2 linked regions of the Pseudolabrys taiwanensis genome follow. The protein of the gene in region 1 binds, or shares a complex with, the protein of each later gene. Links are inferred from orthologs where the notes say so. Each region holds a gene or a part of one and is shown on either strand. Other genes may lie near its edges.

Region 1 (4,774 bases):
GTGCTGCCGGTGCGGCCCGTGCTGGTGTCCTCGCAGCCCGAACCGGTCATGCCGGTCGATACGGCTCCGGAAGCGCCGCTCGCGCTGCAAGAGAACGAGGCGGTCGATGTTCCGCGCTTGTTCGGCGGGATGACCCGCGAAGCGATGGCGGAAGCCGTCGCCTACGCGGTGAAAGAGAACCGAATCGATCTTTATCTGCAGCCGATCGTGACATTGCCCCAGCGTAAGGTGCGCTACTACGAAGCAATGTCGCGACTGCGGACGACCGATGGCGACATCCTGCCCGCCGCCGACTTCATCGAGATCGCCGAACTCACCGGCCTGATGCCGAAGATCGATAATTTGTTGGCTTTCCGCTGCGTGCAGGTGACGCGGCGGTTGCAGCTCAAGAGCCGCGACGTCGGCCTGTTCTGCAATGTCAGCCCCACCACCTTGGCCGACGCCAACTACTTCAAACAGTTCCTCGATTTCATGGAGGCCAACCGCGCGCTGGCGCCGGCCCTGGTGTTCGAGTTCACCCAGCGCGCGTATCGCGCCTTTGGCGCAATCGAACAGGAAAGTCTGGCGGCGCTGGCCGAACTCGGCTTCCGCTTCTCGATGGACAACGTCACCGACCTGCGGCTGGAGCCGAAGGAGCTGTCCGAGCGCGGCTTCCGCCACCTCAAGGTGCCGGCGAAGCTCCTGGTCGGAAAAAGCGGCGGCCTGCAGACCGACATTCACCCGGAAGATCTCGCCGATCTGCTGGCGCGCTACGGCATAGATCTGGTCGCCGAGCGCATCGAAGGCGAGAACATGGTGGTCGATCTGCTCGACTACGATGTGCGCTTCGGCCAGGGCTTCCTGTTCTCGGCGCCGCGCCCGGTGCGGGCGGAGGCGCTGCAAGGCTCGGGCGCCCAGGCCGGCACGGCGTTCGCCGCGGCAAGCTGACTTGTCTTACCGCCCCCTGAAAGGGGGAGGTCGCCCGCTGCAAGCGGGCGGGTGGGGTCAATTCCCTGCAACATCGATTCCATGTAATGACCCCCTCCCTGACCCTCCCCCTTTCAGGGGGAGGGAATTGAAAGTCCTTGCCGGTCCAACGGCAAAACCAAGCGACGTGTCATGACCTTGCCGCCTTTGCTTCCGCATCTCGCTCCGCTGGCGCCTGACTACGACGCCGTTCTCTCCGACATCTGGGGCGTTCTGCATAACGGCGTCGTTGCCTTTCCGAATGCCTGCGACGCGCTGATGCGTGTGCGCGCGCGTGGCGCGGCCGTCGTGCTGGTGACCAATGCGCCGCGGCCGAACGAGGTGGTGGCGCGGCAGCTCGACAGCCTGCACGTGCCGCGCGAGGCTTACGATGCCGTGGTGTCCTCCGGCGACGTCACGCGCAGCGTCATCGTGCAGCGACGGGGACAGACGGTGTTTCATCTCGGTCCCGAACGCGATGCGTCGATCTTCACCGGGCTCGACGTGCATTTCGCGCCGCTCGAAAGCGCGGATTATGTCGTCTGTTCCGGGCTCGTGGACGATGAGAAAGAGACGCCGGACGACTACCGCGCGCGGCTCGAGCTGATGCTCAAGCGCAAGACGTTCATGATCTGCGGCAATCCGGACGTGGTGGTCGAGCGCGGCGACACGCTGGTCTATTGCGCCGGCGCGATCGCCGACCTCTACGCGACGATGGGCGGCGAGGTGCTCTACGCTGGCAAGCCGTATCGGCCGATCTACGACTTGGCGCTTGCCAAGGCGGCGGAGGCGGCCGGCCGCACGGTGGCGCCTGAGCGCGTGCTGGCGATCGGCGATTCCGTGCGCACGGACCTGAAGGGCGCGCGCACGGCCGGCATCGATTTCCTGTTCGTCACCTCGGGCATCCATGCCGAGGAAGTGGGTGGCCGCGACAAGCCCGACACGAGCGCCCTCAAGACCGTGTTCGCCGCCGCCGGCGACATGCCGAAAGCGGTCATGCGCGAATTGGCGTGGTGATTTCGGTCGTCCCGGGCGGGCGAGCGCGCTGGCCCGGAATTGGGGACGACAGCGCTCAAAATCCAGGTGAACTCAAGCCGCCGGAACCTGCAGATCCGGGAACACGGCTTCGATCTTGCTGCGCAGGGTCTGGGCGTTGAACGGCTTGACGATGTAATTCGACACGCCGGCCTTCTTGGCCGCGATCACGTTCTCGGTCTTCGACTCGGCCGTCACCATGATGAACGGCGTCGCCGCCAGGGCCGGATCGGCGCGCACTTCCTTGAGCAGCGCGTAACCGGTCATCGGCTCCATGTTCCAGTCCGAGATCACCAGGCCGTATTTGCGCGCCCGCATCTTCTCCAGCGCCGAGGCGCCGTCGCTGGCATCGTCGATGTTCTGGAAGCCCAACTGCCGCAGCAGGTTACAGATGATCCGCACCATGGTGTTGTAGTCGTCCACGACCAGGACCGGCATTGACAGATCTACAGCCATGGCAACGGCCCGCGCGCGGGTCCTCTCAAAAGGGTGCCGGACGGTAACAACGGGCGCTGAATACTCCGTTAATTTGAAACTTTGTTAACCTCACGCTAACCGTCTTGCCCATGATCAGGCCGCTTGACGAAATAGTGGGGAAAGCTTTGAACACGCGCCGCAAGATGTTCCAGTTCTGATGAAGCAGCCCCCTCGCTCTCCAAACGCTTTCCACGTCGTGCACGGCGGCGCCGAGGGCGTCGACGCCGGAGCGCTTGCCGGCGCGGTCGTGGCCATCGGCAATTTCGACGGCGTGCACCGCGGCCATCGCGCGGTGATCGGCGCGGCGCTCACGCGCGCCCGCGCGCTCGGGCGCAAGGCGGCGGCCCTGACCTTCACGCCGCATCCGCGTCAGTTCTTCCGGCCGCAGGATGGACTGTTTCTCCTGTCGAGCGAGCGCGACAAGCTGCGGCTGCTGGCGACCACGGGGCTCGATGGCGCGGTGATCATGCGTTTCGATGCGGCGCTCGCTGCCACGTCGGCGCAGGACTTCATCGAGCGAATCCTGGTCGAGAGCCTGGGTGTCGGCGGCGCCGCCATCGGTTTCGACTTCCATTTCGGCCACAAGCGCGCCGGCTCGCCGGCCTATCTCGCTGGCCAGGGGGCGACGCTCGGCTTCGACGTGGACATCGTGCCGCCGCTCGAGGACGAGGGGCGGCCGGTCTCGTCCGGCGCGGTGCGGACGGCGCTGACCGACGGCAAGGTGGTGGAGGCCGCCGAGCTTCTGGGCGCGCCCTGGTTCATCGCCGGCGAGGTGATCCACGGCGAAAAGCGCGGCCGCGATCTCGGTTTCCCCACCGCCAATATCCGGCTCGATCCGGCCTGCGGCCTCAAGCACGGCATTTACGCCGTGCGCATGGACGTCGACGGCACGCGTTATGACGGCGTCGCCAGCTTCGGCCGGCGTCCCATGTTTGATAATGGGGCTCCCTTGCTGGAGGTGTTCCTGTTCGACTTCTCGGGCGACCTCTACGGTAAGCGGGTCGACGTCGCCTTCATCGGCTGGATCAGGTCCGAGCAGAAGTTCGCGTCCATCGACGCGCTCAAGCGCCAGATGGACGACGATGCGGCCCGCGCCAAAGACGCGCTGGCGCGATCGGGCGGGGCGTTTCCGATTCTGGGCATGATTTGACCCTGCGTTGTCGCGCGCTCGCCCGGGGCGACAGCAAAGAGCCCCGGCCTTTCGCCTCATAAATCACCCTGCTACAAGCCCGTCCCATGTCGAAACCAGAGCGCGATTATTCCGAGACCCTGTTCCTGCCGCAGACGGATTTTCCGATGCGCGCGGGCCTGCCGCAGAAGGAGCCCGAACTCCTCAAGCGCTGGCAGGACACCGATCTGTACAAGCAGCTTCGCGAGAACGCGAAGGGACGCGAGAAGTTCGTCCTGCACGACGGGCCGCCTTACGCCAACGGCAACATTCATATCGGTCACGCGCTGAACAAAATCCTCAAGGACGTGGTGACGCGCAGCCAGCAGATGCTCGGCTACGACTCCAACTACGTGCCCGGTTGGGACTGCCACGGTCTGCCGATCGAGTGGAAGATCGAGGAAGAGAACTACCGCTCCAAGAACAAGGGCAAGCCGAACTTCTCCAATCCGGAGGCAATGGTCGCATTCCGTCAGGAATGCCGCGCCTATGCCGAGAAGTGGCTCAACGTACAGCGCGACGAGTTCAAGCGTCTTGGCGTCGAGGGCGATTGGCAGCACCCTTACACAACGATGAGCTTCCCGGCCGAGGCGCAGATCGCGCGCGAACTGATGAAGTTCGCGACCAACGGCACGCTCTATCGTGGCTCGAAGCCGGTGATGTGGTCGGTGGTCGAGAAGACCGCGCTGGCCGAAGCCGAGATCGAGTACGAGGATTACACCAGCGATACGGTGTGGGTGAAGTTTCCGGTCAAGGACGCTGATGTCCTTGCGCGCAATGCCGGCACCCACACGGACCGGCTGACGCTGACTGAGCACCTCTCGCATGCATCGGTCGTCATCTGGACCACCACGCCGTGGACGCTGCCAGGAAATCGCGCGGTTTCGTTCTCGCCGAAGATCGCTTACGGCCTCTACAAGGTCACCGATGCCGCACCGGACAATTGGGCGAAGTTCGGCGACCTGTTCATCCTGTCGGAAAATCTTGCGGGCGAGGTGTTTAAGCAGGCGCGCGTCGCTGCCTACGACAAGGTTGCCGATGTCCCGGCCGAGGTACTCGCTGAACTGACTTTGAAGCATCCCTTCGCCGGCAAGGGTTACGACTTCACCGTGCCGCTGCTCGCCGGCGATCACGTCACCGACGACACCG
Region 2 (3,143 bases), 1.8 Mb from region 1 along the record:
AGCGCGACTACCAGCTCGCGGTCGGCCTGCGGCTGCCGGTGAATCGTGATGTCGGTGACACGCGCAACGGTTTCCTCAAAGCCAGCCACTGTCTCGCGAAGAACGACAGCGATCGCCGCGAGGAAGGTCTTGAGGTCCTCGGACGGTCCGCCATTCTCCGGCGCGACGCCGATGGACTCGGCGTCGCTGCTTGCCGGTACTGCGTTCACGAGAGACGCCCCACCACCTGCTCGATCTTGGTCTTCAGGATGTCGGCTGTGAACGGCTTGACGACATAGTTGTTCGCGCCGGCCTGCGCCGCCTTCACCACCAGTTCGCGATCGCCGCGGCCGGTGACGAGGATGAAGGGAATGCGGCGCGCGGCGGGGTGGCCACGTACCGAGCGCAGAAGCTCCATCCCGTCCATTTCCGGCATATTGTAGTCGGAGATGATCAGGTCCAGCGGCTGGGTCGACGCGGTATCCATGGCCTGCACGCCATTTTCCGCCTCGTGGATGTGGCGCACCCCGATCTGCTCGAGGGTGATGCGCGTCATTTGTCGCACGCTGTTCTGGTCGTCGACGACGAGGACCTTAAGTGCGGCTGCGATCGGCATTGAAACTACTCCTCATGAAGCCTGCCGCCGAAGCGGCAGAAGACGCTCAACTTACAAGCGCCGGTTCGCTGGCGCGCGAACGGCCGCCGGTGAATGAATACGATTGGGTGACGGCGAGTTCCGACAGTTTCTCGACATCGAGAATGAGCGCGACGCGGCCGTTGCCGAGAATGGTCGCACCCGCGACACCCGGAACGGCGCCGTAGCTCTCTTCCATGCTCTTGACCACCACCTGCTGATGACCCAGCAGTTCGTCGACGATGATGCCGAGACGGGTGCCGTCGCCGGCGTCGGCGATGATCACGACGCGCTCGTCGGACTCGCTGTTGTCCACGCCCATGTCCAGCAGATCGCTGAGATGCACGACCGGCACGAGGTTGCCGCGAAGCTGCAGCAGGCCGCGCCCGCCGACCAGATTGTGGATGTCACTGCGCGACGGCCGCAGACACTCGACGATCGCCGACATCGGCAGCACGTAGGTCTCGTGGCTGACCTTGATCACCATGCCGTCCATGACGGCGAGGGTGAGCGGCAGCGCCAACTGCAGGGTCATGCCGCGACCGCGCTCGGATTTGATGGTGATGCGGCCGCCGACGTCCTGAATGTTGCGGCGAACGACGTCCATGCCCACGCCGCGACCCGAGATGTCCGAGATCGTCTCGGCGGTCGAGAAGCCGGGCATGAAGATGAGATTGTTGATCTCGTCCTCGGTGAGCACCGCGTCCGGGCTGACCAGCCCCTTTTCGCGCGCCTTCTTGAGCACGCGGTCGGGATCGATGCCGCCGCCGTCGTCGCGAACCTCGACCACGATGCGGCCGCCGCGATGCTCGGCGCTCAGGCAGATCGTGCCTTCCTCGTTCTTGCCGGCAGCGGCGCGGGCAGCCGGCGATTCGATGCCGTGGTCGATGGAGTTGCGGATGATGTGGGTGAGCGGATCGCCGAGGCGCTCGATGATCGAGCGATCGACCTCGGTGTTCTCACCGTGCATCTCGAGCTGGACCTTCTTGCCCGTCTTGGTGGCAAGCTCGCGCACCAGGCGCGGCATGCGCTGGAAAACCGCGCCGATGGCCTGCGCGCGCATCGACATGACGCTGTCTTTGAGCTCGCGCGTGTGGTGGATGACTTCGTCGAGGATCTGCGTCAGGCGGCTGCTGGTGTCCTCCGGCAGATTGTGCACGATCTGGCCAAGCATTGCCTGCGCAATCACGAGTTCGCCGACCATATTGACGACGCGATCGATCTTCTCGACCTCGACGCGCATCGTTGTGGCCGCGGCCTTCTGTGCCGCGGGCCGCGCAGTCGCTTCCGCCGGCTCTATCGAGGGTGTCGGTGCCACGGGCGCAACGCTCGGCGCCTGATGAACGGGCAGGCTCGCGACCGGGGGCTCGGCAGCCGGCGGAGCAGTGAATGCAACCGGCATCGGCGCCGGCTCGGGCGCGACCGGCTGGTCTAGCGCAATCTCGACTTCGCATTCGGCGACAAACTCGAAGATCTCCTCGATCTGCTCGCGCGAGGCTTCGGTGACCAACGTGCCGGTCCAAGTCACGTAGGGCCGGTCGTGTTCGATCTCGTTCAGCGGCGGGATCTTGCCCGTCTCGGCCGTCAGCGTCAGCGTGCCGAGCTTCTGCAACTCGCGGATGATGCTCAGCGGCTCGCTGCCACGGCGCAGCATCTCGGGCTGCGGCTGGAAAGCGATACGATAGGTCTGCTTGCCGTCGGCCGGACCGCCGGCCACGTCGTCCATCTGGTCCGCCATCACCGGCATGAAATCGAGGCCCTCGAAGTCGGCCGGGGCCGGGTCGCCGCCGTCGTGATCGTCGCCCTCGGTCTTGCCGAGCAGGCGCTCGAGCGCGGCGCGTGATTCGTGGCCGTAATCGGCGGGGATCGCCTCGCCCGCACGGGACATCGAGATGAGGTCGGTCAGGACGTCGTTGGCCGGCAACAGGACGTCGACGATGTCGGGCGACGGCGCCAAGGTGCCGTCGCGCATGGCGTCGAGCACCGTCTCGAACACGTGCGCAAAGCCGACGAGGCTGTCGAAGCCGAAAATCCCGGCCCCCCCCTTCACCGAATGGACCGAGCGGAAAACCGCGTTGATCGTATCGTCAGAGCCGTTGCCCTGACGAATATCGGTCAGACCGCCTTCGATCTGCTGCAGCGCTTCGCTGCATTCGTCGAAGAACGTGTTCTTCAGCTGGTCCAGAGTGGTCATAACTTAAGTCCTTCGCTCAACCGCGAGCCTCAAGGGGATACTTTGTGAATGGTCGCAACCAGTTGTTCCGGATCGAAAGGCTTCACCAGCCACCCGGTCGCACCGGCGTCGCGCGCGATGTTGCGCTTCGAGCCTTCGCTTTCCGTCGTCAGAACGAGGATCGGCGTCCTGTCATGCACCGGCAAACTGCGCATGTGGCGGATGACGCCGTAGCCGTCCATCTTCGGCATGTTGATGTCGGTGATGACGACGTCGAATGTTTCCTTGTCGAGGATGCCGGCGCCTTCCTGACCGTCCACGGCCTGATGCACCTCGAAGCCGGCGTCCAACAGCGTC

Evidence for each region. Proteins that work in one complex are often made in the same cells at the same time.
Region 2: the proteins of DW352_RS24925 (region 1) and DW352_RS16400 are in contact, whole or in part, in a solved structure (PDB 1A0O), measured with the Escherichia coli proteins. The link is inferred for Pseudolabrys taiwanensis from one-to-one orthologs.

What each region holds. Positions count from the first base shown.
Region 1 is NZ_CP031417.1:5,229,239-5,234,012, forward strand. Bases 736-3,693 are described here. They hold DW352_RS24925 (response regulator), read right to left. Parts: upstream 2,437-3,693; coding sequence 2,035-2,436; downstream 736-2,034. Other genes in these bases: DW352_RS24915 (EAL domain-containing protein), read left to right, coding at 736-927; DW352_RS24920 (TIGR01459 family HAD-type hydrolase), read left to right, coding at 1,099-1,962; DW352_RS24930 (bifunctional riboflavin kinase/FAD synthetase), read left to right, coding at 2,615-3,607. Outside these bases: more of DW352_RS24915, read left to right, coding at 1-735; ileS (isoleucine--tRNA ligase), read left to right, coding at 3,694-4,774. UniProt on the Escherichia coli protein: Involved in the transmission of sensory signals from the chemoreceptors to the flagellar motors.
Region 2 is NZ_CP031417.1:3,444,978-3,448,120, forward strand. Bases 225-3,143 are described here. They hold DW352_RS16400 (chemotaxis protein CheA), read right to left. Parts: upstream 2,808-3,143; coding sequence 642-2,807; downstream 225-641. Other genes in these bases: DW352_RS16395 (response regulator), read right to left, coding at 225-595; DW352_RS16405 (response regulator), read right to left, coding at 2,837-3,143. In the rest of the region: DW352_RS16390 (hypothetical protein), read right to left, coding at 1-209; more of DW352_RS16395, read right to left, coding at 206-224. UniProt on the Escherichia coli protein: Involved in the transmission of sensory signals from the chemoreceptors to the flagellar motors. CheA is autophosphorylated; it can transfer its phosphate group to either CheB or CheY.